Regions from separate parts of the Streptomyces sp. NPDC003327 genome, predicted to be linked through region 1. Evidence: riboswitches for the same ligand, from Rfam matches in the RefSeq annotation. Region 1 holds a riboswitch; the other holds the start of a gene.

Evidence for each region. Region 1 has a riboswitch for glycine ahead of gcvT (glycine cleavage system aminomethyltransferase GcvT). Riboswitches for the same ligand answer to the same signal wherever they lie in the genome.
Region 2: linked by a shared signal. The riboswitch ahead of gcvP (aminomethyl-transferring glycine dehydrogenase) and the one ahead of gcvT (glycine cleavage system aminomethyltransferase GcvT) in region 1 are both predicted to bind glycine.

Annotation. Positions count from the first base shown of each region.
Region 1 is NZ_JBSFSA010000067.1:8,027-23,445, reverse strand. Features, by position in the region: gene ACWDVG_RS30100 (ABC transporter substrate-binding protein) at 1-1,691, opposite strand, end outside; gene ACWDVG_RS30095 (ABC transporter permease) at 1,801-2,829, opposite strand; gene ACWDVG_RS30090 (enhanced serine sensitivity protein SseB C-terminal domain-containing protein) at 3,192-3,977, opposite strand; gene ACWDVG_RS30085 (enhanced serine sensitivity protein SseB) at 4,058-4,798, opposite strand; gene ACWDVG_RS30080 (AAA family ATPase) at 4,953-5,609, opposite strand; glycine riboswitch at 5,769-5,869, shown strand; glycine riboswitch at 5,870-5,968, shown strand; gene gcvT (glycine cleavage system aminomethyltransferase GcvT) at 6,031-7,146, shown strand; gene gcvH (glycine cleavage system protein GcvH) at 7,224-7,604, shown strand; gene glyA (serine hydroxymethyltransferase) at 7,637-8,896, shown strand; gene ACWDVG_RS30060 (L-serine ammonia-lyase) at 9,055-10,425, shown strand; gene ACWDVG_RS30055 (CopD family protein) at 10,449-11,357, opposite strand; gene ACWDVG_RS30050 (EF-hand domain-containing protein) at 11,432-11,647, opposite strand; gene ACWDVG_RS30045 (GNAT family N-acetyltransferase) at 11,734-12,372, shown strand; gene ACWDVG_RS30040 (YncE family protein) at 12,417-13,595, opposite strand; gene ACWDVG_RS30035 (polysaccharide deacetylase family protein) at 13,595-14,371, opposite strand; gene ACWDVG_RS30030 (ATP-binding protein) at 14,769-15,272, opposite strand; gene ACWDVG_RS30025 (enoyl-CoA hydratase/isomerase family protein) at 15,396-15,419, opposite strand, start outside.
Region 2 is NZ_JBSFSA010000058.1:926-16,344, forward strand. Features, by position in the region: gene ACWDVG_RS28910 (sugar phosphate nucleotidyltransferase) at 1-2,467, shown strand, start outside; gene ACWDVG_RS28915 (DUF881 domain-containing protein) at 2,568-3,497, shown strand; gene ACWDVG_RS28920 (small basic family protein) at 3,494-3,826, shown strand; gene ACWDVG_RS28925 (DUF881 domain-containing protein) at 3,832-4,869, shown strand; gene ACWDVG_RS28930 (FHA domain-containing protein) at 4,950-5,891, shown strand; gene ftsR (transcriptional regulator FtsR) at 5,923-6,666, shown strand; gene ACWDVG_RS28940 (bifunctional nuclease family protein) at 6,720-7,187, shown strand; gene ACWDVG_RS28945 (MerR family transcriptional regulator) at 7,394-8,014, shown strand; gene ACWDVG_RS28950 (DNA polymerase IV) at 8,143-9,561, shown strand; gene ACWDVG_RS28955 (PRC-barrel domain-containing protein) at 9,625-10,011, opposite strand; glycine riboswitch at 10,113-10,211, shown strand; gene gcvP (aminomethyl-transferring glycine dehydrogenase) at 10,390-13,275, shown strand; gene ACWDVG_RS28965 (DUF5999 family protein) at 13,404-13,610, opposite strand; gene ACWDVG_RS28970 (hypothetical protein) at 13,939-14,541, opposite strand; gene ACWDVG_RS28975 (glutamate--cysteine ligase) at 15,021-15,419, shown strand, end outside.

The DNA of each region.
Region 1 (15,419 bases):
AGGCGGGAGCTGCGCCAGATGATGTTCTTCTCGTGGGTGAAGGGCAGGTAGACCGCGGCCTCGGAGACCTTGGTGTTGATCTGCTTGTAGAGCTCGCCGGCCTTGACCGGGTCGGTCTCCTTCAGGGCCTGGTCGAACAGGCCGTTGATGGCCGGGTCGTTCAGCTCCGAGAAGTTGTTGTTGCCGGACTGCAGGATGTAGCGACCGTCGACGAGCGGCTGCAGGAAGCCCTGGCCGGTCGGGAAGTCGGCGCCCCAGCCCATGATGATGATGCCGTAGCCCTTGTCCTTGACCACCTTCGGCGAACCGATGATGCCGGAGGTCTGGGCGCCGTCGAACAGGTCGATCTGGGCGTCGATGCCGACGGCCTTCAGCGACTGCTGGAGGGACTCGGCGGTGGCGATCTCGATCTTCTTGTTGTTGCGGACCGCGATCGTGGTCTTGAAGCCGTTCGGCTTGCCGCACTTGGCGAGGGCCTCCTTGGCCTTCGCGAGGTCGGGCTTGCCGGAGAGCTTGCCGTACGGGTCGGCCTTCGGGTCGGCGCCCTTGATGGCCGGCGGCAGCATGTTGGTGGCGATGTCGCCACCGGCCTGCGGGCCGCCGCGGGCGGTCTGCAGGGACTTGGAGTCGGCCGCGTAGATCATGGCCTTGCGGCACTCGATGTTCGGCGTGACCGTCTGCGGGAACACCGCGTAGCGGATGAAGCCGGTCTGCGGGTTGTCCGCGTTGCCCTTGTGCTGCTGGAGCACCTTCTGACGGGCCGCGGTGCCGACACCGGTCGCGTTGATGTCGAGGTCGTACTCGCCCTCGATGAGGCGGTTGTCCATGTCGTCGGCGTTCGTGGTGAACGTGACGCTGATCTTGTCCGGCAGGGCCTTGCGGACGGTGTCCGTCTTGGCGTCCCACTTGTCGTTGCGGACGAGCTTGATGGACTTGTTGGGGGTGTACGACTCCCACTTGTACGGGCCGGAGGAGAACGGCTTCAGGCCGTACTTGGCGCCGGTGTCCTTGTCCGGGCGGACCGGGGAGGCGGCGGGCATCGCCAGCATCTGCAGGAAGTCACCGTTGGCGACCGGCAGCTTGAAGACGATGGTCTTGTCGTCCGGGGTCTCGATGGCCTTCAGGCCGAGCTTGTCCGGAGCGGTGTCCTTGTACGGGCCCTTGTAGGTGGCCTTCGGGTCGAGGGCCTGCTGGAGGTAGATCGGGCCGCCGGAGATGACGTCCTGGGCCCAGATGCGCTCGATGCCGTACTTGATGTCCTTGGAGGTGATCGGCTTGCCGTCCTCCCAGGTCACCCCGTCCTTCAGCGTGAAGGTGTAGGTGAGGCCGTCGGCGGAGACCTTGCCGGTGTCGGTGGCGAGGTCCGCGACGAGCTCGGTGGAGGCGGCGCCCGGCTCGGCCTTGAAGGTGACGAGCTGGCGGGTGTAGTAGCGGGCGAAGTCCCACACGAAGCCGTAGTAACCACGCTGCGGGTCCCACGAGTCGGCCTCCTGCGAGCCGATGAACTTCAGCTCGCCGCCCTTCTTGTCCGAGGGGTTGAGGACCTTGTTGACCGCGCCGTTGAAGGCGAGGCCGCCCTTGCCCTTGTCACCGCCGTCGCCGTTGCCGCCGCCGCAGGCGGTCGTGACGACCATCGTGGCCGCCGCGAGCAGCGCGCCCGCGGCGATTCTGCGCTGAGAGCTCTTCAGCATGGGTCCAGCAACCTCCGGGATAGTGGCGGCCGTTACGGCGGTCCGCCGATTGGGGTGGGCCTCCTGTCGCCAGCGGCAGGGGCGGGTCTTGCGTGTCGTCGGCGAACGGTCAGCGGGAGCCCTTCGGGTCGAGCGCGTCACGCACGCCGTCGCCGAAGAGGTTGAACGCCAGCACGGTGATGAAGATCGCGAGGCCGGGGATCACCATGAAGAGGGGATCCGCCTCGTAGGTGGTGATGGCTGTCGACAGCATCTGTCCCCAGGACGCGGTGGGAGGCTTCACGCCCGCACCGAGGAAGCTGAGCGCCGCTTCGGTGAGGATGTTGGTGGGGATCATGAGGGTCGCGTAGACGGTGATCGGCGCGATCAGGTTGGGCAGCAGCTCCTTGCGGAGGATGTAGAAGCGGCCCGCGCCCAGGCTCTGGGCGGCCTCGACGTACTCCCGGTTGCGCAGCGAGAGGGTCTGGCCGCGGACGATGCGGCCCACGTACGGCCAGCCGAAGAAGCCGATCACGACGACCAGGGCGGCGATGCGGACGCCGGAGCCGTCGAGGCCGAGGAGCTCGTTCGGCAGGACCGAGACCAGGGCGATCGTGAAGAGCAGCTGCGGGAAGGCGAGCATGACGTCCATGACCCGGCTGAGGGCCGCGTCGATCCAGCCGCCGAAGTAGCCGGCGATGACGCCGAGGACGGTGCCGAGGACGACGGCGAAGACCGCGGCGAGGAAGGCCACGAGGAGCGAGATGCGCGCGCCGTAGACGATGCGGCTGAAGACGTCGCGGCCGTTGACGGGCTCGACGCCGAAGAGGAAGTCGGAGCTGATGCCGCCCCAGGAGCCGATCGGGGTGCCGAAGAGCGGGTCGATCTGGTCCTCGTGGAACTCGTCCGGCGGGTGGCCGAGGAGTCCGACGATGACCGGCGCGAAGATCGCGACCAGGGTGAGGAAGAGGACGACGCAGCCGCCCGCGAGGGCCAGTTTGTCGCGCTTGAGCCTGGTCCACGCGATCTGCCAGGGCGAGCGGCCCTGGATCGCCTTGGCGGGGGCGCCGGAAGCGTCCGGAGTGCCGGGTGCGTCGGGCGCGCCGTGGACGGTGGCGGTCGACTCGCCCGCACTCGCCTCGTGCAGTGGTGCCGTCATCGTGGTGAGGACCCCTCTCGGCCGCCGGTAGCCGGCCCTTGCCCGCCGCGGGTAGCGGCTCGGTGGAACAACTGCTGGGCACCGGCTCGAACGGGAGCCGAACGCCAGGTGTTCCGGGGAGTCTTCAACGCGTCTGCGATCACCCGCCAGCCCTGACGGTGAATGTTTGCTCAAACGTGATGCGGTGCTGCGACTTCCGTTATACGGACGTCGGGATCGACTGAGCGGACCAACTCGTCCCGTCTTCGCCGCAATCGGACATGTCGCTCAACTGGTGCCGTGAGCTCCGGAATTGGGGCGAACAAAAGCCTCCGGAGCGGACTCCGGAGGCTGATGGGACAGAACGGGCGCAGCGGTACGTCTCAGTATCCGGACGGCGCGGGTGGCGGATATCCATACCCCGACGGAGCCGCGGAACCACGCCCTCCGTGGGCCTCGCGGTCGTAGAAGGGGCGCGCGTTCGCCAGCAGCCAGAGCGCCACCGGGTCGTACGCGTCGGAGAGCGCGACCGTCGAGACGGGCAGCCCCTCGGGCACGGCGGCGATCGACTGGCGCATCATCGCCCGGACCGCGTCGACGGCGGCCGGCGAGGTGTCGTACAGGTCGAGGCCGATGGCGAGGTACGGCGAACCGAGCGCGGGCTGCACCCAGCCCCGGCGCAGCGACCGCACGGCCGGGGTGCGGTGGGCGTTCTGCGTGAGCAGCGCGTAGAACTGCGGGATCTCCAGGGCGGGCTCGGCGACCCGCAGCGGTCCCGCGGGCATCCGGTCGAGACCGGTGGCGACGCGGCGCAGATCCGTCCAGGGGATGCCGACGCCGCCGCCCGGAGCGTGCGGATTCAGCCAGATGCCCCAGCGGTCGGGGTAGAGGGCGCGGGCGATCTCGCGGCCCGGTACGGGCTCGTGGGCCCGGCTCCAGCCGGAGGCGGCGAGCTCCTGCCCCGAGGTGACGCAGGGGGCGTAGCCGTGGCCGTCGACCTCCATGTTCCCGTACTGGGCGTCGGGCGATCCGGCGGTGCCCTGCCAGAGCAGCATCCACACCTCGCCGTCGGCCAGGGCGTGCAGCAGCCGCTCGTACGCGTCGTAGCGTCCGGGTGTCACTTCGCGCAGCAGCTGCTCGACCTGTCCGGCCGCAGCGGCATCTGGCACTCTCACCCTGGGTCCCGCCCCTCTTCCACCGCGTCACGCGTCAATTCGTCGAGTCGGTCCAGCTTAGACAGCGGGGCCGGTCACCCGGCGGCGCGCTGGTAGAAGGGGCGCACGCGCTGGAGCATCCAGTCGGCCACCGGGTCCTCGGCGACGTCGAGGAGGATGAGGTTGACCGGCCAGGCGACCTCGACGCGGCCGAGGGCCCGGCCGAGGGCGTCGAGCGGCGCGTTGCGGTCGACGCCGTCCCACACGGCGAGCTGGACGCCGACGAAGAGGGCCGGTTCGGTGCCCTCGACGCTGGCGAGGGCGCGCCGGGCGGTGACGACGACGCCGGTGGCCTCGAACTCGGCGGAGGCGGCGGCGAGGAAGTCGACCGGGTCGTCCTGCCAGTCCGGCTCGAAGAGGCGGACGCGGCCGCCGCTGGCGGGCCCGTCGAGCGGGGTGCGCCCGACGCGGCACAGCTCGGCGACGGCCGGCGGGGGCAGCGGGACGCCGACCGTGCCGCCGGGGTTCACGGCGATGCCGAGCTGCGGGGGCAGGCCGCGGGCGAAGTCGCGGGCGGGGGCGACGGCGTACGACATGTGGGTGCCGACGCAGGCGAGGAACTGGGCCTCGGAGCTGAAGACGGGGACGTAGGCCGCGCCGTCGATCTCCATGGTGGGGAGGTCCAGGTCGGGGCTGTCGGGGCCGCCGCCGTTGGGCAGGGGCACCCAGACGGAGCTGCGGCCGAGCACCTCGACGAGTCGGCCTCCGGCGGCGGGGTTGCCGAGTGAGGCGGCAAGGACCTCTTCGAGCTCGTTGCCCGGCCACGTCACGTCCACGGTCCTGTGTCCCCTTCTCGCCCGGTTCCGGTGCGGCGCCGCCCCGGGCGGCCGGCCCGGCCGTCCCGCGCCGCCCTCCGTCCCGCAGCACCCTAATGCCGCACGGCCACCCCCGTGGCCAGAAGAGAAGGGTACGAGCGCCGGGGGCGGGGGCTCAGACCGCCTCCCGGAACCCGATCTTCCGCAGGGTGTCCGCGGCGTCGCGGTCGAGGAGGGTGACCGAGGAGCAGCCGCGGGGCAGGCCGCCGGACTCGGCGGCGCGCAGGAGCCTGCCGACGGCGCGCCGGTGGCGGGCGAAGGCGTAGGCGGAGACCCCGCGGCCCCGGTCGCGCTGGCCGGAGCGGGCCGTGTCCGGGTCGACGTCGAGCAGGACGAGGTGGAGGGCGCGGCCGCGGCGCCGGGCCTCGCGGGCGAGCCAGCCGCGGACCCAGGACTGGGTGCCGCAGTCGTGGACGATCACGCCGGCGCCGGAGCGCAGGGCGCGGCGGAGCCCGGCGTAGTGCGCGAGCCGGACCAGGGGGCGGTAGAGGGCGTACGGCAGCCGGCGGGGCATCCGGGCCTCCCAGCGCTCGCGGGCGTCCTGGGAGTCGATGCCGCGGCCGTCGGCGGTGCGCTTCATGAGGGTGGACTTGCCGCTCCCGGGCAGGCCGGAGACGACGACGAGGTCGCCGGGGGCGAAGAGGAGCGCGCGGGGGCCGCGGCCGCCGCGCTCGCGCAGGTCGCGCAGGAGCCGGCCGCGGGTCCGTGCGCGGGCGCGCTGAGCCGGTATGCCGGTGCCGGCCGCGTAGGCGCCGGTGTGCTGGATCCTCATCGTGCTCCCCCTGCCGGGTCTCAGGAGACCTGAGGAGACCCTTCCCCACGAAGTGTAAAGAAACGGTAATGAGGCACAAGCGATTTGCCCCGCCGACACCGCATGCAATGATGTGCCCGCCAGGCGCGCTCAGCGCCACACAATCGCATACCGGCCGCTCGAATCCGCGCGGGAGAGTCCCGGGCCGGAGCAATCCGGCCGGGCGCCGAAGGAGCAAGACCCTCCCTTGAATCTCTCAGGCCCCGTACCGCGCGGATGAGGCAGATCTGAAAAGCGGGACACCTGGCGTGTCCCCACCCAAGGTGCAAGCCGGGGATGCCCCCGGTGAACCTCTCAGGTTCCATGACAGATGGGGAGGACGTCCTCACCCGTCATGTATGTCGTGCCCTGCACGCCAGCCCTGGGACCCGGGAGCCACCCGATGAGCACTGCCCCCCGTCTGACCGCCCTCGATGCCCTGCATCGTTCGCTGGGCGCGACCATGACCGACTTCGCCGGCTGGGACATGCCGCTGCGCTACGGCAGCGAGCGCGACGAGCACAACGCCGTGCGCACGCGGGCGGGCCTCTTCGACCTCTCCCACATGGGCGAGATCACCGTCACCGGCCCGCAGGCCGTCGACCTGCTGGACTTCGCCCTCGTCGGCAACATCTCCACCGTGGGCAACGGCCGCGCCCGCTACACGATGATCTGCCAGGAGGACGGCGGCATCCTCGACGACCTGATCGTCTACCGCCTCGGCGAGACCGAGTACATGGTCGTCGCCAACGCCTCCAACGCCCAGGTCGTCCTGGACGCGCTGGTGGCCCGCGCCGAGGGCTTCGACGCCGAGGTCCGCGACGACCGCGACGCGTACGCCCTGATCGCCGTGCAGGGCCCGGAGTCCCCCGGCATCCTGAAGTCCCTCACCGACGCCGACCTGGACGGCCTCAAGTACTACGCCGGCCTGCCGGGCACGGTCGCGGGCGTGCCCGCCCTGATCGCCCGCACCGGCTACACCGGCGAGGACGGCTTCGAGCTGTTCCTGAAGCCGGAGCACGCCGAGGGCGTGTGGCGGGCGCTGACCGAGGCGGGCGCGGGCGTCGGCCTCATCCCCTGCGGCCTGTCCTGCCGCGACACGCTCCGCCTGGAGGCGGGCATGCCGCTGTACGGCCACGAGCTGACCACCTCCCTCACCCCCTTCGACGCCGGTCTCGGCCGCGTCGTGAAGTTCGAGAAGCCGGGCGACTTCGTCGGCCGCAAGGCGCTCGAGGCCGCCGCCGAGCGCGCCGAGACCGCCCCGCCGCGCAAGCTGGTCGGCCTGGTCGCCGAGGGCCGCCGCGTCCCGCGCGCCGGCATGGCCGTGGTCTCGGGCGGCGAGGTGATCGGCGAGGTGACCTCGGGCGCCCCGTCCCCGACGCTCGGAAAGCCGATCGCGATGGCGTACGTGGACGCGGCGCACGCCGAGCCCGGCACCGAGGGTGTAGGTGTGGACATCCGCGGCACCCACGAGCCGTACGAGGTCGTGGCACTGCCGTTCTACAAGCGCCGTAAGTGACGCAGTCGTCCCATCCCGGGTCTCAGCCCGCGAGACCCGCGTTCATCAGCACTCACCCGATACAGGAGAATCAGGTCATGAGCAACCCCCAGCAGCTGCGTTACACCAAGGAGCACGAGTGGCTGTCGGACGTCGTGGACGGCGTCGCGACCGTCGGCATCACCGAGTTCGCGGCCAACGCGCTCGGTGACGTCGTCTACGCCGACCTCCCCTCGGTGGGCGACACCGTCACCGCGGGCGAGACCTGTGGCGAGCTGGAGTCGACGAAGTCCGTCAGCGACCTGTACTCCCCGGTGACGGGCGAGGTCGTCGACGCCAACCAGGACGTGGTGGACGACCCGTCCCTGGTGAACACGGCTCCGTTCGAGGGTGGCTGGCTCTTCAAGGTGCGCGTCGCGGAGACGCCGGACGATCTGCTCTCCGCCGACGAGTACGCCGCGTTCTCCGCCGGGAACTGAGACCGGGCCCGAGACCCCCAAGGGATCGATTCATGTCGCTTCTGAACACGCCCCTCCACGAGCTGGACCCGGACGTCGCCGCCGCCGTCGACGCCGAGCTCCGCCGCCAGCAGTCCACCCTCGAGATGATCGCCTCGGAGAACTTCGCTCCGGTCGCGGTCATGGAGGCCCAGGGCTCCGTCCTCACCAACAAGTACGCCGAGGGCTACCCCGGCCGCCGCTACTACGGCGGCTGCGAGCACGTCGACGTGGCCGAGCAGATCGCCATCGACCGCGTCAAGGACCTGTTCGGCGCCGAGTACGCCAACGTGCAGCCGCACTCCGGCGCCTCCGCCAACCAGGCCGCGCTGTTCGCGATCGCCCAGCCCGGCGACACGATCCTGGGTCTCGACCTCGCGCACGGCGGCCACCTCACCCACGGCATGCGCCTGAACTTCTCCGGCAAGCAGTTCAACGTGGTCGCGTACCACGTGGACGAGGCCGGTCTGGTCGACATGGCCGAGGTCGAGCGCCTCGCCAAGGAGCACCGCCCGAAGGTGATCATCGCGGGCTGGTCCGCCTATCCGCGCCAGCTGGACTTCGCGGAGTTCCGCCGGATCGCCGACGAGGTCGAGGCGTACCTGTGGGTCGACATGGCCCACTTCGCGGGCCTGGTCGCGGCGGGTCTGCACCCGAACCCGGTCGAGTACGCCGACGTGGTGACCTCCACCACGCACAAGACGCTCGGCGGTCCGCGCGGCGGCATCATCCTGGCGAAGAAGGAGTTCGCGAAGAAGCTGAACTCCTCGGTCTTCCCCGGTTTCCAGGGCGGCCCGCTGGAGCACGTGATCGCGGCCAAGGCCGTCTCCTTCAAGGTCGCGGCCTCGGAGGACTTCAAGGAGCGCCAGCAGCGCACGCTGGAGGGCGCGCGGATCATCGCCGAGCGCCTGGTCCAGGACGACGTCACCCAGCACGGCGTCTCGGTCCTCTCCGGCGGCACCGACGTCCACCTGCTCCTCGTCGACCTGCGCGACAGCGAGCTGGACGGCCAGCAGGCCGAGGACCGTCTCCACGAGGTCGGCATCACCGTCAACCGGAACGCCGTCCCGAACGACCCGCGCCCGCCGATGGTCACCTCGGGCCTGCGCATCGGCACGCCGGCGCTCGCGACCCGCGGCTTCCTCGCCGAGGACTTCCGCGAGGTGGCCGACGTCATCGCCGAGACCCTCAAGCCCGGCTTCGACGCCGAGGCCCTGAAGGCCCGGGTCACCGCGCTGGCGGACAAGCACCCGCTGTACCCCGGCCTGAGGTAGTTTCGTACCCTTTTGTTGGCATGGAACTACGGGGCACCGCGCACACTGGACAGTGAGCGCGGTGCCCCACCCCATGTCGCCGCGTTCCGCCCGCACCCCACGCTTTTCTGCACGACCCCGGCAGACAACGGCGTCTAGCCCCCCACAAGGAGTCCCCCGTGGCCATCTCGGTCTTCGACCTGTTCTCGATCGGCATCGGCCCGTCGAGCTCCCACACGGTGGGCCCGATGCGGGCCGCCCGCATGTTCGCCCGCCGCCTGAAGAACGAGGGCCTGCTCGCCCACACGGCCGCGATACGGGCAGAGCTGTACGGCTCGCTCGGCGCGACCGGCCACGGCCACGGCACCCCGAAGGCCGTCCTGCTGGGCCTGGAGGGCCACTCGCCGCGCACGGTGAACGTGGAGACCGCCGACGACGAGTTCGAGCGGATCAAGGAGAGCGGCCGGATCAACCTGCTCGGCGCGCACGAGATCCCGTTCTCGTTCGACGACGACCTGATCCTGCACCGCCGCAAGGCGCTCCCGTACCACGCCAACGGCATGACGGTCTTCGCGTACGACGCCGAGGGCGGCCTGGTCCTGGAGAAGACGTACTACTCGGTCGGCGGCGGCTTCGTCGTCGACGAGGACGCGGTGGACGGCCAGAACCCGATCGTCCCGGACGACACCGTCCTGAAGTACCCGTTCCGCACCGGTGACGAGCTGCTCCGGCTCGCCAAGGAGACCGGCCTGTCGATCTCGGCGATGATGCTGGAGAACGAGAAGGCCTGGCGCACCGAGGAGGAGATCCGCGAGGGTCTCCTGGAGATCTGGCGGGTCATGCAGGCCTGCGTCTCGCGCGGCATGTCCCGCGAGGGCATCCTGCCCGGCGGCCTGAAGGTGCGCCGGCGGGCCGCGAACTCCGCCCGCAAGCTGCGCTCCGAGGGCGACCCGGCGGCCCACGCGATGGAGTGGATCACCCTCTACGCGATGGCCGTGAACGAGGAGAACGCGGCGGGCGGCCGCGTGGTCACCGCCCCGACCAACGGCGCGGCCGGCATCATCCCCGCCGTCCTGCACTACTACATGAACTTCGTCCCGGGCGCCGACGAGGACGGCGTGGTCCGCTTCCTCCTCGCGGCCGGCGCGGTCGGCATGCTCTTCAAGGAGAACGCCTCGATCTCCGGCGCCGAGGTCGGCTGCCAGGGCGAGGTCGGCTCGGCCTGCTCGATGGCGGCGGGCGCCCTCGCCGAGGTCCTCGGCGGCTCCCCCGAGCAGGTCGAGAACGCGGCCGAGATCGGCATGGAGCACAACCTGGGCCTGACCTGCGACCCCGTCGGCGGCCTCGTCCAGATCCCGTGCATCGAGCGGAACGGCATGGCGGCGGTCAAGGCCGTCACGGCCGCGAAGATGTCGATGCGCGGCGACGGCAGCCACCTGGTCTCCCTCGACAAGGTCATCAAGACCATGAAGGAGACGGGCGCCGACATGAGCGTCAAGTACAAGGAGACCGCGCGCGGCGGCCTCGCGGTGAACATCATCGAGTGCTGAGGTGACCCCGCCCGGGTCCGTCCTCAGGGCGCGGACCAGTGCGGGTCCGGGACGACCGTGAGCAGGGCGGAGACCAGCACGACGGCGGCGAGGACCGAGACCTCCGCGCGGGCGGGGGTACGGGCGTCGCCGCCCGCCAGCATGCGGGAGCGGGCGGCCAGGGCGAGGAGGCTCGCGCCGCCGAAGAGCAGCAGCTTGACCAGGAGCACCCGGCCGTAGGCGGTGCCGAGGGCGGCGTCCAGCGGCAGCCGGCGCAGGGTGGAGACCGTGCCGGTGACGGCGAGGGCCGCGTAGACCCAGGCGGCCATGCGGGCGTAGCGGACGAGGACGTCCCGGCCGCCGCCGCGCAGCCGCATGGTCCGCAGCACGTACAGGAGCGTCCCGCACCACAGCGAGGCGGCCGTGAGGTGGACGACGGTGAGTCCCGTCCCGATCCCGAAGCCCGCCGTCTCGGGGTGGGCCCGCAGCGCCTCGGCGACGATCGCCACGGCCAGCGGGGCGACGGCGAGGAGGGGGCGCCGGGTGGCGGCGCACAGGGCCGCCAGGGCGAAGGCGTTGGCGGTGACGAGCAGCAGGCGGCCCTCGCGCAGCCCGTACGCGACGGGGAGGCTCAGTCCGCTGACGGCGGCGAGGAGCAGCAGGAGGCCGGCCGAGGCGGCGGCGGCGAGGAGGGCGGCCTGCACGGAGCGGCCGCGCGGCAGGGGGCCGGCTCCGGCGAGCCGGGCGCCCGCGAGTTCGCCGGCGTGCACGGCGAGACCGGCGAGGACGAGAACGCGCAGCAGCGTGGTCGTGCCGGCCGCCGGTATGCGCAGTTCGCCGGTGCCCGTCTGGGCGAGGCCCGCACCGAGGAGGGCGACGGCGAGGACGGCGGCGGCGCCGAGGACCGCGGCGGTCAGACGGCTCGGGGTGCCGAAGGGTCCGGGAAGCGTCACCGGACGATCGTCACCGAGCCCCGGACGGGCGGCAACTCGGAGTGGGAGTCGCCGGGCCCGTCCGGGCGGGCGGGTCAGGCCTTGCTGAGGTGCGCCCAGAACTCGTCCCAGGACAGCCGGCCGTCGCCGTTGTCGTCGCGCTGCTTGATGAGCGCCTCGGCGACCGTCTCGGTCACGTTGAAGTCACCCAGCTGGGCCATCACGCTCTTGTACTCGGCGGCGGTGATGAAGCCGTCCCCGTCCACGTCGTACCGGTTGAACGCCGTGCGCGCCGACTCGATGTCCTTCACTGCTTCCGCCACTGCTTCCGCCCCTTCTCGGTGCTTCTCTGACGGTGGTCAGATTAGCGGGCCCGCCGGTGCCGGATGATGGGGGTATGAGCAGCGATGTGGCGCGGATACTCGCGGACGCGGCGCGGGGGTCGTTCCCGCCGCCGGACGGTACGACGACGGTGGTGCCGCAGCCGGGGCCGCGGGACGCCGGGGTCCTGGCCTTCACGGCCCACTCGGTGGTCTTCACGGACGCCGACCCGGAGTGGGTGCGGGCGGAGCTGGCGGCCACGGCCGCCGACCCGCTCGCGGCGAGCATGAACCCGGGCTTCCTGATGGCGCTGATGGCCCGGACGGGCCGCCGGATGAACACGGTCGACCTGCTGACGGTGGCCGGGGCGCTGCCCGGCCCGCCGCCGGTGGAGCTGCGCGAGATCGACGACCCGGCGCACCCGCGGGTGGCGCGGGCGATGAAGTTCCGCGACGACGTGCGGGTGTGGGCGGCCGACGGCGGTGTGGTGATCCTGGGCCGGGGCGTGGCGGGCCGCTGGGAGGCGGCGGTGGAGGTCGACGAGGACGTGCGCCACCGGGGCCTGGGCAAGGCCCTGGCGACCGCCGCCCGGCATCTGACGCCGGACGGGGTGGTCTGGGCCCAGCAGTCCCCCGGCAACGCCCGCAGCGTGCGCGCCTTCCAGGCGGCGGGCTACCGCCCGGTGGCCTCCGAGGCCCTCCTGATCGCCGCCTGATCCGGCCCCCGCCCGATCCGGTCCCCGCCCGATCGGGCCGCGCCTCAGCGGAAGATCCCGGTGTGGCCGAGGGAGTACCGGCCGGGCTGGGGGTAGACGGCGAGGCCGTGGGGGCCGCTGCCGACGGGGATGCGGGCCAGCTGCTTCCCGGTCGTGGTGTCGATCGCGTACACCTCGGAGTCGTACCGCCCGGAGAGCCACAGGACCTTGCCGTCGGCGGAGACGCCTCCCATGTCGGGGGAGCCGCCGTCGGGGAGCCACCACTTCTTCGTCAACTTGTTCTTGGCGAAGTCGAAGACGGAGACGGAGCCCTCCCCGCGGTTGGGGACGTACATCTCGCGGGAGTCGCGGCTGATGTAGAGGCCGTGGCAGCCCTTGCCGGTGGGCAGGAGCCGCGGGGTCGTGAACTTCTCGCCGTCGAGGACCCACATGCCGTGGGCCATCATGTCGGCGACGTAGAAGGTCCTGCCGTCCGGGGAGATCTTCACGTCCTGCGGCATGGCGCCCTCGAAGGGCAGTTTCTGCTGGCCGACGACCTCCATCTTCTCGGTGTCGACCTTGAGGAGTTCGCCGGAGAACTCGCAGGAGACGACGAAGTACCGGCCGTCGGCGGAGAAGTCGGCGTGGTTGACGCCGTAGCAGCTGACGGGGACGGTCTTCTTCCGCTCCATGGTGTGGGGGTCGCGGAAGACGAGTTCGCGGTCGAGGGAGGCCATGACGATCGCGTACCGGCCGTTGGGCGTGAAGTAGAGGTTGTACGGGTCGTGGACCTCGACGGGCTTGCCCGCGACGCCGGTGGCGGGGTCGATGGGGGTGAGCGTGTGGCCCCGGTTGTTGTTGACCCAGAGGGTCTTCATGTCCCAGGAGGGGACGACGTGCTGGGGCTGGACGCCGACGGGGATGGTCTCGATGACCCGGTAGGTGGCGGGGTCGATGACGGAGACGGTGTTGGAGTTGGTGTTGGGGACGTACACCCGGGAGGGGAAGTCCTTGACGACCGGGGAGAGCCGGCCGGGCCGGTCGGCGGCGTAGACGTCGTTCGGGTCGAGGAGCGGCGGCATGCCGGGCAGCCCGGGCGGCGCCGCCTCCCGGGGTACGGCGGGGGCGGCGGCCTTCCTGGCCGAGGCGCCGGTCCCGTCGCGGTCGCCGCCGCCGCAGCCCGCGAGGGTGACGAGCAGGGCGGCGGCGAGGAGGGTCCCGGTTCTCTTCGTGGGGTGTGCCATCAGGTCAGCAGCTCCGTGGTGGTGACCGCGCGCAGGCCGCGGCGGTCGAGGTCGGCGAGGAGGAGGGGGAGGGCGGCGGCGGTGTCCGGGTAGCCGAAGTGGAGGCTGACGACGGATCCGCCGCGGATCGGGCCGGTGGTGTTGCGGACGATCGCGGCGGCGCCGGGCGAGGTGAAGTCGAGCGAGTCGACGTCGTACGAGAGGGCGTGCGGGTATCCGGCGCGGTGGGCGGCGCGCAGGACGGCGGGGGTGGCGTGACGGGTGCGGGAGGGGCGGAACCAGGTGCCGATGGAGCCGGTGAGGCGGCGGAGCCGGGCGGCGCAGGCGGCGATCTCGGCGTGGGCGCGGTCCTCGGTCAGGGCGTTGATGTCGAGGTGGTGCTGGGTGTGGTTGCCGAGGTCGTGGCCGCCGTCGAGGACGCGGCGGGCGAGGTCGGGGTGGTCGTCCAGCCAGCTGCCGACGGCGAGGACGGTGACGCGGGCCCCGGCCTCCTCGGCCTGGCCCAGGAGGACGCGGGCGAGGGCGGGGTCGCCCTGGCCGTGGAAGGTGAGGGCGACCTGGGGCCGGTCGCGGGGGCCGTGCGCGATCTCGGCGGGGCGGCCGGGGTAGCGGCGGGGCGCGGGGGCGGCGGCGCGGGCGCGGGCACGGGCGGGTGCGGGGGTCGGGGCGGGGGCCGCCGGGCGGGGCGGGGCCGCGCCACAGGCGGTGGCGAGGGGGGCCGCGAGGGCCGCGGCCGCGGCGGCCCGGAGCGCACCGCGGCGGTCGGTCGACGTCACGCGTCCATTTAAGGAGGGTCACAACGGATTGGTGACAATTAGGCCGATTCAGGACGTTTATCGACTTCGACAGGGCGTCCACGATGCGGACGATCCCGGGAAACAATCGATGAACCGCATAGCCATTCACAGTTTGCAAGGCGGGTGCTGCATGTCACCAATGATTCATCGAGGATGTGTCCCTGTATGCCCGAGTTTGAAGATGTATGGACTTTTGGCCGTAAGGCCCCCTGTCTGCCATAGTCGGTGTCACCGACCCCCATTGACCCGGGCCAGGTCGACACAGCGGCCGTGGATACACCCCCCCGTCCACGGCGCATCACACGGAAGCCCCCAGGGCGCCCCACCACGGCGCACGGGGGCTTCCGTGCGTGCGGAGCCGGCCGCCGGAAACGGCCTAGCGGTCGGTGACCCGCATCTCGAACCAGGTCGTCTTGCCGCGCGGCGCCAGGTCCACGCCCCAGCGGTCGGAGAGCTTGTCGACCAGGAAGAGGCCCCGGCCGCTGACGTCGAGCTCGTGGACGGGCATCAGACAGGGCAGGCCGCGCGAGGGGTCGCGCACCTCGATCCGGATCCGGCCCGGGCGGCGCTGCATCCGCAGCGCGAAGACGCGGGCGCCGGTGTGACGGACGGCGTTGCCGACGAGCTCGGAGACGAGGAGGACGGCGTGCTCGGCGATCTGCGGGCCGAGCGCCCACTGCCGCACGATCACGTACTGGGTCAGCCGGCGGGCCACGCGCGCGGACTCGGGGAGGGACGGCAGACGGACGTCGTCGTCGGCCGGATTCCCGAACAACTCCAGTGCCTCGAGGGCCTGTTCGTCCTCCACGGCCGGTGCCCACCGTGCGGCGACGACACTGCCGCCCTGCCGTGGTTGTTCCCTACCGTCCAGGCCCGCCATGCCCCCCATCATGGCCGTACGGAGGAGTCCGCGGGGGCCGTTCCGGCGGAATGGGCCCCCCGGAGGCGACAATTCCCGGCCGTACCCCCGGCATATGCCGGGGGTAGTCCGTTCCGGTACGTCTTAGGCGAACTTCGCCTTGCCCGG
Region 2 (15,419 bases), on a different contig from region 1:
GGGAACCCGACTTCGCCCCATGACCTCGAGCATGCCCAAACCGCTGCTGCCGGTGGCAAACCGGCCGATCATGGAGCATGTGCTTCGACTGCTCAAGCGGCACGGTCTTAACGAGACCGTCGTCACCGTGCAGTTCCTCGCCTCACTCGTGAGGAACTACTTCGGTGACGGCGAGGAGCTCGGGATGGAGCTCACGTACGCCAATGAGGAAAAGCCCCTTGGCACAGCGGGCAGTGTGAAGAACGCCGAGGAAGCACTCAAGGACGACGCATTCCTCGTCATCTCGGGGGACGCGCTCACGGACTTCGACCTCACCGATCTGATCTCCTTCCACAAGGAGAAGGGTGCGCTCGTCACGGTCTGTCTGACGCGGGTGCCGAATCCCCTGGAATTCGGCATCACGATCGTCGATGAAGAAGGAAGGGTCGAGCGCTTCCTGGAGAAGCCCACCTGGGGCCAGGTCTTCTCGGACACCGTCAACACCGGCATCTACGTCATGGAGCCGGAGGTCTTCGACTACGTCAAGGCCGACGAGCCGGTCGACTGGTCCGGTGACGTCTTCCCCCAGCTCATGAAGGATGGCAAGCCGATCTACGGCTATGTCGCCGAGGGCTACTGGGAGGACGTCGGCACCCACGAGAGCTATGTGAAGGCCCAGGCCGACGTCCTGGAGGGCAAGGTCCAGGTCGACCTCGACGGCTTCGAGATCTCGCCCGGAGTCTGGGTGGCCGAGGGTGCCGAGGTGCACCCCGACGCCGTGCTCCGCGGGCCGCTCTACATCGGTGACTACGCCAAGGTCGAGGCCGGGGCGGAGGTCAGGGAGCACACCGTCATCGGGTCGAACGTCGTCGTCAAGAGCGGCGCCTTCCTGCACAAGGCCGTCGTCCACGACAACGTCTACATCGGGCAGCAGAGCAATCTGCGCGGTTGCGTGATCGGCAAGAATACCGACATCATGCGGGCCGCCCGGATCGAGGACGGGGCGGTCATCGGTGACGAGTGCCTGATCGGTGAAGAATCGATCGTGCAGGGGAACGTGCGCGTCTACCCCTTCAAGACGATCGAGGCCGGCGCCTTCGTCAACAACTCCGTCATCTGGGAGTCCCGGGGCCAGGCCCACCTCTTCGGTGCGCGCGGCGTCTCCGGCATCCTCAACGTGGAGATCACGCCCGAGCTCGCCGTGCGGCTCGCGGGTGCGTACGCGACGACCCTGAAGAAGGGCGCGACCGTCACCACCGCGCGCGACCACTCCCGGGGCGCCCGGGCGCTGAAGCGGGCGGTGATCTCCGCGCTGCAGGCCAGCGCCATCGACGTACGCGACCTGGAGAACGTACCGCTGCCGGTGGCGCGGCAGCAGACCGCGCGGGGCAGTGCCGGCGGGATCATGCTGAGGACCTCGCCCGGGGTGCCGGACTCCGTGGACATCATGTTCTTCGACGAGCGCGGGGCGGACCTCTCCCAGGCGAGTCAGCGGAAGCTCGACCGGGTGTTCGCGCGCCAGGAGTACCGGCGGGCCTTCCCCGGGGAGATCGGTGACCTGTCCTTCCCGGCGAGCGTCTTCGACTCGTACACCGGATCGCTGCTGCGGAACGTGGACACCTCGGGGATCGCAGAAGCGGGGCTCAAGGTCGTCGTGGACGCCTCCAACGGCAGTGCCGGGCTCGTTCTGCCGAGCCTCCTCGGGCGGCTCCAGGTCGACTCGCTGACGATCAACCCGGGCCTCGACGAGTCGCGGCCCACCGAGTCGGCGGAGAGCCGGCGGGCCGGGCTCGTGCGGCTCGGGGAGATCGTGGCCTCGGCGCGGGCCGCGTTCGGCGTGCGGTTCGACCCGGTCGGTGAGCGGCTGTCGCTCGTCGACGAACGGGGCCGGATCATCGAGGACGACCGGGCGCTGCTCGTCATGCTCGACCTGGTCGCCGCCGAGCGGCGGTCCGGGCGGGTCGCCCTGCCGGTCACCACGACCCGTATCGCCGAGCAGGTCGCCGCGTACCACGGCACCCAGGTGGAGTGGACGACCACCTCGCCCGACGACCTCACGCGGGTCGGCCGGGAGGAGTCGACGATCTTCGGTGGCGACGGGCGCGGCGGGTTCATCGTGCCCGAGTTCAGCAGCGTCTTCGACGGGGCCGCCGCCTTCGTGCGGCTGATCGGGCTCGTGGCGCGGACGCAGCTCACCCTGAGCCAGATCGACGCGCGGATTCCGCGGGCGCACGTGCTGAAGCGGGACATTGCCACGCCGTGGGCCGTGAAGGGGCTCGTGATGCGACGGGTGGTCGAGGCGGCGGGAAGCAGGTCGGTGGACACCACCGACGGCGTGCGCGTCGTCGAGGCCGACGGGCGCTGGGTGATGGTGCTGCCCGACCCGGCCGAGGCCGTCACCCATCTGTGGGCGGAGGGTCCGGACGACGCCTCGGCGCAGGCCCTGCTCGACGAATGGGCCGAAGTGGTGGACAGCGCGGGTCGCTGACGGTCCGGGCGGCAGGGGCGGGAGGCACCCGAGCGGTGCCTCCCGCCCGTACGGAGGGGCCATTCGGCGGTAGGCCGTACGACGTGCGACGATGTGCGGCATGTCGCAGCAGCCCCCCGTTCGGAGCACCGGTTCACCGCCCCCGCGTCCGGACGCGTCCATGTCGCTGCTGAACAACGTGATCGACCACGCCCTCGACGACGGCTACGCGGAGGCGACCGCACGGCGGGCGGCGGAGGGTGGGGCGATGCCGCGGCCCCTGCGCGCCAAGCTCGGGCTCGCCGCGGGGCTCGTCCTCGCGGCCGCCGTGGTGACGGTGGGCGCGGCCGAGGCGCGGATCTCGGCGCCGGTCGTCGCCAAGGAGCGGCAGGAGCTGATCGACCGCATCGAGGCGGAGAGCTCCACGGCCGACGACCTGGCGCAGGACGTCGAGCGGATCCGGGCCGAGGTCGCCGACCGGCAGCGGAAGGCGCTGGAGGAGTACGGCGGCGACCAGGCCGAGCTGGTCGGGCTGCTGTCGGGGGCGACCCCCGTGCACGGCCCCGGCGTGAAGCTCGTGATCGACGACGCCAAGGGCACCGACAGCGGCGGTGGCGGGCCCCGCGAGAGCAGCGGGTTCTCCGACACCGGCCGGGTCCGCGACCGGGACATGCAGCGGGTGATCAACGGGCTCTGGGAGTCGGGTGCCGAGGCGGTGGCCATCAACGGCCAGCGGCTGACGGCGCTGTCCGCGATCAGGGCCGCCGGCGACGCCATACTGGTCGACAACAAGCCGCTGGTGCCGCCGTACACCGTGCTGGCCGTGGGGGACGGGCAGCGGCTGAGCACCACGTTCCAGGACAGCGCCGACGGACAGTACCTGCACGTGCTCGTGGAGAACTTCGGAATCCGGAGCAGCATCTCGACCGAGAGCGACGTGAGCCTGCCGGCCGCGCCGAGCCTCATCGTACGTACCGCAGTGCCGAGGGGGGTCGGGGCGGCGACGCCCTCCGGCCGGGCCACGGCCGACACAGGGAAGGGCACATCGTGATCGCCGTACTGGGCCTGATCGTCGGAGTCGTGGTCGGGCTGTTGGTCCGACCCGAGGTTCCGGCGGTGGTCGAGCCCTATCTTCCGATCGCCGTGGTCGCCGCCCTCGACGCGGTCTTCGGTGGTCTGCGGGCCATGCTCGACGGGATCTTCGTCGACAAGGTCTTCGTGGTGTCGTTCCTCTCGAACGTGGTGGTGGCCGCGCTGATCGTCTTCCTCGGCGACAAGCTGGGCGTCGGCGCGCAGCTGTCGACCGGTGTGGTCGTCGTGCTCGGCATCCGGATCTTCTCCAACGCGGCCGCCATCCGGCGCCACGTGTTCCGGGCGTGAGGCCGATGAGCGGACAGAACCAGAACCCGGACGGCCCCGAGAACCCGGGGACGCCGCAGAACTCGGGGACTCCCCGGAAGCCGGAGACTCCGCAGAACCAGCAGAACCCGCAGACTCCTCAGCCGATGACTCCTCCCGTGACGGGTGAGCCGGGTGAGCAGGGCGGGGCGCCCGAGCGGCCCGTGGAAGCGGGTGGGCGGCCCGCGGTGGCGCCGACGGGGCCGAGCCCGCAGACCGGGGCCGGGGCTTTCTCCTACGGGGGACAGCCGCCGCGTACGCCTGACGTTCCGGCTGCTCCGGCGGCCGGTCCCGGCGAGGCGGAGCCCAGCGGGCGGCGGCGGCTCGCCGACGCGCTCTGGCCGCCGCGGGTGACCCGGGCGCAGCTCGTCGTCGCCCTGCTGCTCTTCGTCCTGGGCCTCGGCCTGGCCATCCAGGTCTCCTCGACCAGCGACAACAGCGCGCTGCGCGGGGCACGGCAGGAGGACCTCGTCCGGATCCTCGACGAACTGGACGACCGGACGCAGCGCCTCGAGGACGAGAAGGCCCGTCTGGAGAAGCAGCGGTCCGAGCTGGAGTCCAGCTCGGACCAGGCCGAGGAGGCCCGCAAGCAGACCCGGGAGAAGGAGCGGCAGCTCGGCATCCTGGCCGGAACGGTCGCCGCCGAGGGGCCGGGCATCACGCTGACGGTGACCGACCCGGTCGGGGCGGTCGAGTCGGACATGCTCCTCGACGCCATCCAGGAGCTGCGCGCCGCGGGCGCGGAGGCGATCCAGGTCAACGGTGTGCGGGTCGTCGCGGACAGTTATTTCACCGGTAGTGGTGATGACATGCGGATCGATGGAACGAAGGTGACCGCTCCGTACGTCTTCAAGGTCATCGGCAAGCCGGAGGATCTCGAGCCCGCGCTCAACATCCCCGGTGGTGTCGTGCAGACCCTGGAGAAGGAGCAGGCCACGGCCACCGTGGAGCGGTCGACGAAGATCGTCGTCGACGCCTTGCGGCCCGCGAAGCGGCCTGACTACGCTCAGTCGTCCTCGCAGTGAGAGGGGGACGAGGGGGTCCCGCGACAAGGGCATGACGTTGCGGGGGGTCGGCGCACCACAACGGTGGTGCGTGGTGGAAACTGTCCGGAGGATACGGACGTTGTGAAGGTGTCCGGGTCGGCAGGTGTGAAGGATTTCGGTTCGTCCTGCCCCACGGGCGGGTCTGTTTCGGTCAAGGGGAATCGCCCGTGAAGTTGTTTGCGAAGTTGTTCGGCAAGAGCGCACGCGAGGACGGCGGCAACGCCAGGCACCGCGCGCCGCGCCACGCCCAGAGCGAGGAACAGGGCGGCGAGCGCCCCCTCTTCCGCGACGAGGTCGGCGGCCGGGGCGGTGACATTCCGGGCACACAGGGCGCGTCGTCTGTTGACCCTGCCGGGGCCGCGCGCATAGGTTTCGGAGAACCATCAACCTCAAGTGCGGGTGGAGGGTTTACCCCCGATCCGTATGCGACACAGACCTCCGCGGGGCAGCCGCGGCAGGAGGATGCGTCCATGCCGGTGTGTACGAGGTGCGGTCACCGCAACGCGGCCGACAGTCGTTTCTGCTCCCACTGTGGCGCGCCGCTGCGGGGCGGGATCGCTCCCGAGCGGGCCTCCGAGACGACGTCGACGATCTCCATCTCGGGGCTCGAGGCGTACGACTCGGAGACCACCGGCCAGATCGCGATGCCGTCGCTGTCGCCCGAGGCGCTGGCGGCCGTCGAGGCCCTGCCGCCGGGCTCCGCGCTCCTCGTGGTCCGCCGGGGTCCGAACTCGGGCAGCCGCTTCCTCCTGGACGGCGAGCTGACGACGGCCGGCCGTCACCCGCAGAGCGACATCTTCCTCGACGACGTGACGGTGTCCCGTCGCCACGTCGAGTTCCGCCGCCAGCCGGACGGCACCTTCACGGTGTCGGACGTCGGCAGCCTCAACGGCACCTATGTGAACCGCGAGCCGATCGACTCGGTGGTTCTTTCCAACGGTGACGAGGTGCAGATCGGCAAGTACCGGCTGGTCTTCCACTCGAGCCAGCGGGGCGTGTGACGCGCCTCGGAGAAGCCTTCAGGGAAGGTCCATGCTGCGAACACCGACGGGCGGTGCCGGTTCCGGCGCCGCCACCGCGGGCGACCGGCTGGTCAGCATCGGGACGGTGCTGAACCAGCTGCGCGACGAGTTTCCCGAAGTGACGATCTCCAAGATCCGGTTCCTGGAGGCCGAAGGCCTCGTCGAACCCCGGCGGACGGCCTCCGGGTACCGGAAGTTCAGCCCGCAGGACGTGGAGCGACTCGCCCAGATCCTGCGGATGCAGCGGGACCACTACCTCCCGCTGAAGGTCATCCGAGAGCACCTCGACGCCCTCGCGCGGGGCGAGCAGGTCACGCTGCCGGCGCCCGGTCGCGGACGTGACCTGCTCGACGGGGCCTGGGAGCATGACGGCCGGCATCCCACCGTGGAGCGGCTGGGGCGGGACGAGCTGCTCGCCGCCGCCGGGGTGGCCGAGGCCGAGCTCGCCGAATGGGAGGCGTACGGCCTGATCGCCGAGTCGGCGGGCGGGGGCTACGACGCCGAGGCGGTCACCGTCGCGCGGCTCGTCGCGGATCTGCGGAGATTCGGTCTCGAACCGCGTCACCTGCGGGCCGTGAAGGCCGCCGCCGACCGGGAGGCGGGGCTCGTCGAGCAGGTCGTCGCACCGCTGCGCCGACACCGCAATCCGCAGACCAGGGCCCATGCGGAGGCCACCGCGCAGGAGCTGGCCGCGCTCTCCGTACGGCTCCACGCGGCCCTCGTGCAGTCGGCTCTGGGCATCCGCTTCCAGTGACCTCGAACGGGCCCGACTATCCAAACCGGTCGGGCACGTCCTAGGGTTGCTGTGTGAACGAGCTCGACGTTGTGGGTGTCCGGGTGGAAATGCCCTCCAACCAGCCGATCGTGCTCCTGCGCGAAGTGGGAGGCGATCGGTACCTCCCCATCTGGATCGGACCGGGGGAGGCGACCGCGATCGCCTTCGCCCAGCAGGGCATGGCGCCGCCGAGGCCGCTGACGCACGACCTGTTCAAGGACGTGCTGGACGCCGTGGGGCAGGAGCTCACCGAAGTCCGCATCACGGATCTGCGTGACGGGGTCTTCTACGCCGAGCTGGTCTTCGCCAGCGGCGTCGAGGTGAGCGCGCGGCCGTCGGACGCGATAGCACTGGCACTGCGGACCGGTACGCCGATCTTCGGCAGCGACGGTGTGCTGGACGACGCCGGTATCGCGATTCCGGACGAGCAGGAGGACGAGGTGGAGAAGTTCCGTGAGTTCCTCGACCAGATCTCGCCCGAGGACTTCGGCGGCCAGTGACGCGGGGGCCGGTGACCCGGTGGGGTCAGTGACCCGCCGTTCGAGGGGCGGCGTCAGGGCATTCGAGTAGCCTTTCCCCGAAGAGAGACACGGGAAACCACTCTCAGGGTGATTATCACTCGGCGTGCCGAGTGTGGCGATCGTTGACGCACCCCGAGTGACTGCCTACCTTCGTGTGGGCAGGTCAAGGACGGAGGGTCGGCGTGATGAGCAGCGCGGACGGTACGGCAGGGAGCTCGCTCGGACGCGTGTCCGGGGAGACCGGGCCGTATCCGCTTCACGGCAGTGTGGGCGACTTCGGTACGAACGCGGTGGGTGGGGGCCTCGCGGACGAGGCGATCGGATACCGCGGCCCCACGGCATGTGCGGCGGCCGGCATCACCTACCGCCAGCTGGACTACTGGGCGCGCACCGGGCTCGTCGAGCCGAGCGTGCGGCCCGCGTACGGCTCCGGGACGCAGCGGCTGTACAGCTTCCGGGACGTCGTCGTCCTGAAGATCGTCAAGCGCTTCCTGGACACCGGGGTGGCGCTGCAGAACATCCGCGCGGCCGTGCAGCACCTGCGCGCCCGTGGCTTCCGTGACCTGGAGCGCATGACGCTCATGAGCGACGGCGCCACCGTCTACGAGTGCTCCTCGCCCGACGAGGTCGTCGACCTGCTCCAGGGCGGGCAGGGCGTCTTCGGGATCGCCGTGGGGGTCGTCTGGCGGGACGTGGAGGCGGCGCTGTCGCAGCTCCACGGGGAGCGCGTCGACACCGGTGAGACGCTGGTCGGGCACAACCCGGGTGACGAGCTGGCGCGGCGGCGGCGGGACAGGGCCGTCTGAGGGCGCGTCCCAGCGCACCGGGGGTGCCTGAGGGCGCCCGAGGGGCAGCGGCGGTCCCGGCCGGCCGAGCGGCGGCTGTGCGCGCCTGCGCGGGTCGATTGTCAGTGGTGTGAGGCAGCATCGGAACCGTGAGAGCCGCGCCGACGATCCTGCATCTCGACATGGATGCCTTCTTCGCCGCCGCCGAGCAGGCGGCGAAGCCGAGCCTGCGCGGAAAGCCCGTCGTCGTGGGCGGGCTCGGGCCGCGGGGCGTCGTCGCCACCGCGTCGTACGAGGCGCGGAGGTTCGGCGTCCACTCGGCCATGCCCATGGGGCAGGCGCGGCGGCTCGCGCCCAACGCCGCGTACCTCGTTCCCCGCTTCGCCTTCTACCGCTCGATCAGCGAGCAGGTCATGGGACTCCTCGGGCGGCTCTCCCCGCTGGTGGAACCGCTCAGCCTCGACGAGGCCTTCGTCGATCTGGAGGCCGGCGGGGTGGCCGAGGACAGTGCGGGCGCGCGGCTCGCGGGGGAGCGGCTGCGGGCCGACATCCTCGCGACGACCGGCCTCACCGGGTCGGTGGGGCTCGCCGGGTCGAAGATGCTCGCGAAGATCGCCTCGGAGGAGGCGAAGCCCGACGGGCTCGTCCTCATCGAGCCCGGGACGGAGCGGGAGCTGATCGGGCCGCGCTCGGTGCGGATCCTGCCAGGGGTCGGGCCCGCGACGGGCGAGCACCTGCGGCGGGCCGGGATGACCACGGTCTTCGACCTCGCGGAGGCGGGGGAGGACGAGCTCGTACGGCTTCTGGGGCGGGCGCACGGGGCCTCGCTGTACCGGATGGCCCTGGGGCACGACGACCGGCCCGTGGTGGCCGAGCGGGACGCCAAGTCGGTCTCGGTCGAGGACACCTTCGACGTGGACCTGCACGACCGGGTCCGGATCAGGATCGAGGTGGAGCGGCTCGCCGAGCGGTGCGTGGCGCGGTTGCGGGCCTCCGGGCACTCGGGGCGGACGATCGTCCTGAAGGTGCGGCGGTACGACTTCTCGACGCTGACCCGCTCCGAGACGCTGCGGGGGCCCACGGACGATCCCGTGGTGGTGCGGGAGGCGGCGGGGCGGCTGCTCGACGCCGTGGACACCACGGGGGGCGTGCGGCTGCTGGGGGTCGGGGTGAGCGGGCTCGCGGACTACACGCAGGAGGATCTGTTCGCGCAGGCCGCGGGGGCGGCAGGTGCCGGGCAGGGGTCAGGGGCGGCTGAGGCGGGCGGTGCCGGGGGTGAGGGGGCCACCGACTCCGGGGCGGCGGCCGAGGCCGGTGGAGCCCCGGCGCCCGCGGCGGAGGAACCGGCCGCCGAGCCGCACTGGTCGCCCGGACAGGACGTACGGCACGCGGTGCACGGCGCGGGCTGGGTGCAGGGGAGCGGGGTGGGGCGGGTCACCGTCCGGTTCGAGGAGCCGTGGTCCGCGCCGGGGCGTGTGCGGACGTTCGCCGTGGACGACCCGGAGCTCTCGGCCTCGGAGCCGTTGCCGCTGGTGGGCGGAGCGCCGTGCACGGGCGAGGCGGCCTGAGCGGCCGCCGCCCGCCGACCCCGCGGGGGCCTGGGGGCGGGCGGCGGGCCGGGGCGGGTGGGGTCAGGTGCCGTCCCGGCCCGCCAGGCGGCCGAAGTCCGTGTCCGGCGCGTCCGAGGGCGGGGGCGGGAGGGCCAGGCTGTAGTGGCGGTAGAGCTGGAGCTCCTGTTCGGGGGAGAGGTGGCGGCCGACGCCGAAGTCCGGGGCGTCCCTGATGAGGGCCCGCTCGTACGGGATGTGGAGGCCGTCCCCGTCGAGTTCGCTCGGCTCCAGCGGGACGAACGCGTCCCTGCTGAAGAGGCCCGTCCGGACCGCCGCCCACTCGGGGACGCCGGTCGCGTCGTCCAGGTACACCTCGTCCACGGTTCCGATCTTGTGGCCGTTCCGGTCGTACGCCTTGCGGCCGATCAGGCTGCGCGGATCGATATCGGTCTGCACGGTCCCTCCAATTGGTCGCAACTGCTCTACACCCTACGAAAGTGCACTTCTGGGATGTCGGCCACTTGAGCGACGGAGGGGCACAACGGCGCTGGTAGGCTGGCTGTGGCTGTCGACCCCGTGCGGGAGAGTCCCCCGGAGAAACCTTCCGGTGGCGCCGAAGGAGCAAATCCTCCCCGGAATCTCTCAGGCCCCTGTACCGCGCGGACGAGGTCACTCTGGAAAGCAGGGCGGGCGTCCGACGGCACCCGCCCTCACCGACGGTGAAAGCCGGCGGGCCGCGAGGCGTGCCGGTGAAGCTCTCAGGTTGAGATGACAGAGGGGGAGGCCGTCCGGGCACCCGCGCCGAGGTGCCCCTCGCAGGTCGTGACGACCAGGAGGCCCCCGCACATGACCGCCAACCGCATCCCGCTCTCCGAGCTCGAGCAGGGCATTCCCTTCGAGCAGCGGCACATCGGGCCCGACGCCGAGGCCCGCGCCAAGATGCTCGCCCAGGTCGGCTACGGCTCGCTGGACGAGCTCACGGCCGCCGCGGTGCCGGACGTCATCAAGAACGCCGAGGCGCTCGGCCTGCCCGCCGCGCGCACCGAGGCCGAGGTCCTCGCCGAGCTCCGCGCCCTCGCGGACCGCAACCAGGTCCTCGCCCCGATGATCGGCCTCGGCTACTACGGGACCTTCACCCCGCCCGTCATCCTCCGGAACGTCATGGAGAACCCGGCCTGGTACACGGCGTACACGCCGTACCAGCCGGAGATCTCCCAGGGCCGCCTGGAGGCCCTGCTGAACTTCCAGACGATGGTCGCCGACCTGACCGGCCTGCCCACCTCGGGCGCCTCGCTCCTCGACGAGGGCACCGCGGCCGCCGAGGCCATGGCCCTCTCGCGGCGCGTCGGCAAGGTCAAGAACGGCGTCTTCCTCATCGACGCCGACGCCCTGCCGCAGACCATCGCCGTGATCGAGACCCGCGCCGAGCCGACCGGCGTCGAGGTCGTCGTCGCCGACCTGTCGGCCGGCATCCCGGCCGAGGTCGCCGAGCGCGGCGTCTTCGGCGTGCTGCTCCAGTACCCGGGCGCCTCCGGCGCCGTCCGTGACATCAAGCCTGTCATCGACCAGGCCCACGAGCTCGGGGCGATCGTCACCGTCGCCGCCGACCTCCTCGCGCTGACGCTGCTCGCCTCGCCCGGCTCCCTCGGCGCGGACATCGCGGTCGGCACGACCCAGCGCTTCGGCGTCCCGATGGGCTTCGGCGGCCCGCACGCCGGATACATGGCCGTCCAGGACAAGCACGCCCGCTCCCTGCCGGGCCGCCTCGTGGGCGTCTCCGTCGACGCCGACGGCAACCGCGCCTACCGCCTGGCCCTGCAGACCCGCGAGCAGCACATCCGCCGCGAGAAGGCCACCAGCAACATCTGCACCGCCCAGGTGCTCCTCGCCGTCATGGCCGGCATGTACGCCGTCTACCACGGCCCCGAGGGCCTCAAGGGCATCGCCCGCCGCACCCACCGGTACGCCGTGATCCTCGCCGCCGGTCTGCGGGCCGGGGGCGTGGAACTCACCCAGGGCGCCTTCTTCGACACCCTCACCGCCCGCGTCCCCGGCAAGGCCGACGCGGTCGTGGCCGCCGCCCGCGAGGCCGGGGTCAACCTCCACCGCGTCGACGTCGACCTCGTGTCGATGTCCTGCGACGAGACCACCACCCGCGAGCAGCTCGCCGCCGTGTGGGCCGCCTTCGGCGTCACCGCCGACGTCGAGGCCCTGGACGCCGCGACCGAGGACGCGCTGCCCGTCGACGCGCTGCGCTCCGACGCGTACCTGACCCACCCGGTCTTCCACGCGCACCGCTCCGAGACGTCGATGCTGCGCTACCTGCGCAAGCTGGCCGACCGCGACTACGCGCTCGACCGCGGCATGATCCCGCTCGGCTCCTGCACGATGAAGCTGAACGCGACGACCGAGATGGAGCCGGTGACCTGGCCCGAGTTCGGGCAGATGCACCCCTTCGCCCCGGTCGAGCAGGCGCAGGGCTACGTCGCGCTCATCACCGAGCTGGAGGAGCGCCTCGCCGAGGTCACCGGCTACGACAAGGTGTCGATCCAGCCGAACGCCGGTTCGCAGGGCGAGCTGGCCGGTCTGCTGGCCGTCCGCGCCTACCACCGGGCCAACGGCGACGAGCAGCGCACCGTCTGTCTCATCCCGTCCTCCGCCCACGGCACCAACGCCGCCTCCGCGGTGATGGCCGGCATGAAGGTCGTCGTCGTCAAGACCGCCGACGACGGCGAGGTCGACGTCGAGGACCTGCGCGCGAAGATCGCCCAGTACCGCGACGAGCTGTCCGTGCTGATGATCACCTACCCGTCCACGCACGGTGTGTTCGAGGAGCACGTCGCCGACATCTGCGCCGAGGTCCACGACGCCGGCGGCCAGGTGTACGTCGACGGCGCCAACCTCAACGCGCTCGTCGGTCTCGCCAAGCCGGGCAAGTTCGGCGGCGACGTGTCGCACCTGAACCTGCACAAGACCTTCTGCATCCCGCACGGCGGTGGCGGCCCGGGCGTCGGCCCGGTCGGCGTCCGCGCCCACCTCGCCCCGTACCTGCCGAACCACCCGCTCCAGCCCACCGCGGGCCCGGAGACGGGCGTCGGACCGATCTCGGCCGCCCCGTGGGGCTCCGCAGGCATCCTGCCGATCTCCTGGTCGTACGTCCGCCTGATGGGCGGCGAGGGCCTCAAGCGCGCCACGCAGGTGGCCGTCCTGGCGGCGAACTACATCGCCAAGCGCCTGGAGCCGCACTTCCCGGTGCTCTACACCGGTCCGGCCGGACTGGTCGCCCACGAGTGCATCGTGGACCTGCGTCCGCTGTCGAAGGCGACGGGCGTCACGGTCGACGACATCGCGAAGCGCCTCATCGACTACGGCTTCCACGCGCCGACGATGTCCTTCCCGGTCGCCGGCACGCTGATGATCGAGCCGACCGAGTCCGAGGACCTGGCCGAGCTGGACCGTTTCTGCGACACGATGATCGCGATCCGCGGCGAGATCGAGAAGGTCGCGTCGGGCACCTGGCCGGCCGACGACAACCCGCTGCGCAACGCCCCCCACACCGCGGCCGCGCTGGGCGGCGCGTGGGACCACGCGTACACCCGCGACGAGGCCGTCTTCCCGGCCGGCGTCTCGGCCGCCGACAAGTACTGGCCGCCGGTGCGCCGCATCGACGGTGCCTTCGGCGACCGGAACCTGGTCTGCTCCTGCCCGCCCATGGACGAGTACGACAACTGATTCCCGGATCACTGACCCCGGATCACCGATTCCGGATCACTGATCCCGGGACCCGACCCGCGCACGGGAAGAGGGCCGGTTCGGAGGTTTCCGCCTCCGGGCCGGCCCTCGGCGTTTCCGCATCGCGGTCAGGCGGCGGTGGTGACCCGTCCCGTCGTCAGCGGCCGGTGCGGGGCGATGATCTGCCCGTCCGGCAGCAGTTCACCGGTGTCCTCGAAGAGCAGGACACCGTTGCACAGCAGGCTCCAGCCCTGTTCGGGGTGGTGCGCCATCGGGCGCGCCGCCTCCCGGTCGGCGGAGTCGGCGGTGGGACAGGCAGGCTGGTGCTGGCACATGGGTGGGTTCTTTCGCTGCGTCGTGATGGATGTCCTGCGGCTCTTCGCGCTCATGGCCGCCCCCGTCGGTCGGTTCGGTTCCGGTCCCAGTCTTGCCGCACGGACGGACTTCCGCAGGGATTTCGCGGCAGCTCGTCCTCTCCTGGGAAGACGCATCACCCGCAGGGGCGGTTCGCCTCAACCTCCCCCTCACTTCGGGTGGTTCGGGATGGCCCCAGCGGGCTAGTCCGTCCGGGAGGGCGGACGGGGGCGCAGTTCGAGGGGCGCGTTCGGGCAGCAGTGCGCCCCGCGACCCGGTGGGGGCGCGGGGCGCGGCGCGTGCGGTGGATCAGGCGGGCGCCGCCGAGCCCAGGAGGGGCGGCGGCGCGAGGCGCGTGGTGAGGACGGGCAGGAGGTCGCCGACCCGGTAGGGACGGTTGGCCGCGATGCCGGGGGGTGCGGGGGCCAGCGGCACGAGCAGGTCGGCGGCGGCCGCCGCCGGGGCGACACCGTCGTCGTCCTCGGTTTCGGCGTGCAGCCAGAGGGTGAGCATGTAGAGCTGCGGTACGGAGAGCAGGCGGGGCTGGTACGCGGTGGGCAGCGCCTCCGCCCGGCTCAGGGCCAGCTCGGTCGAGGTGACGTACGGACCCTCGAAGAAGTGGGAGAACGTCCAGCCGTCCGGGGTGAGCATGGTGTCCGCGGCCGCGATCGCCCGTTCCCCGTTCCGGATGAGGAACCGCCAGCCGACGAGACGGGTGCGGGGTGCCGCGCCCGGTGCGCCGGGGGTGCCCGTGACCCCGAGGATGTGGAGGGGCAGGGGGAGTTCGGGGCTCAGGGGCCCCTGTGCCGCGCGCAGGGCGGGGGTTCGGGCTTCGCGCACGGCGGTGGGCGAGCCGAGGGCCGCGAGGACGCTGCGGTGGGCCGGCGCAGGGGCCGGGGAGAAACGGAGCATGGTGGGTCGCCTCTCGCTCAGGAGACACGGTGACGCATGGGCAGGTACGACGGCGCTGTCGGCGGCGGGGCCAGAGAGGGGGCCATGGGGCCATGGCTGGGCGCCAACACTCTGCCTCGTCCGCGGAGTTTATACGACACGTGTTCACACAGTGTTTCCGCTAGACGTCGTCGATATTCCTGACAAGACGTCATCCGGCCGTATCGTCGGGGCGTTGAAGCAGAATTCACGCATCGACAGCGTAACTGCCTGCGTATTACCCGGGAAGCCGGTCGGCCGAATTGCGTCCCCGGGTCGTCCGGCTATATGACATTGGTATATGTCGACTGCACTTGCCCGTCGAGCGTGTCGGTGGAGAACTCCGTCCAGCCTAACCGCCGACGACTCCGTTTCGCAGGCGTTGTCGATCAACGGGGTGGGCATCATCGTCCGTGACGCGCGGCCGTCGAGGCGGCTGCCCACTCGGGAGGGACGCTTCGATGGGCGAGAAGGTCGTCGCGGACGGGTTCGGCCCGTCCGACCGACAGCGGTACCGGAGAAAGCTCCAGCAGTGCCTCGCGGGACTCGCGAGACTGCTGGCGGAGAAGAGGTTCGACCGCCCGCGCAATCTCATGGGCGTGGAGATCGAGCTCAATCTGGCGGGTCCCGACGGGCTGCCCAGGATGCTCAACGAACAGGTCCTGAAGGAGATCGCCAGCTCCGATTTCCAGACGGAACTGGGAATGTTCAACCTGGAAGTGAACATCGCCCCCCACCGGCTCGGCGGCCGGGTATTCGACCGGCTCGCGGAGGAGCTGAGGACGGGGCTCGGATACGCGGACCGCAAGGCCGCGGAACTCGACGCGGGCGTGGTGATGATCGGCATACTGCCCACGCTC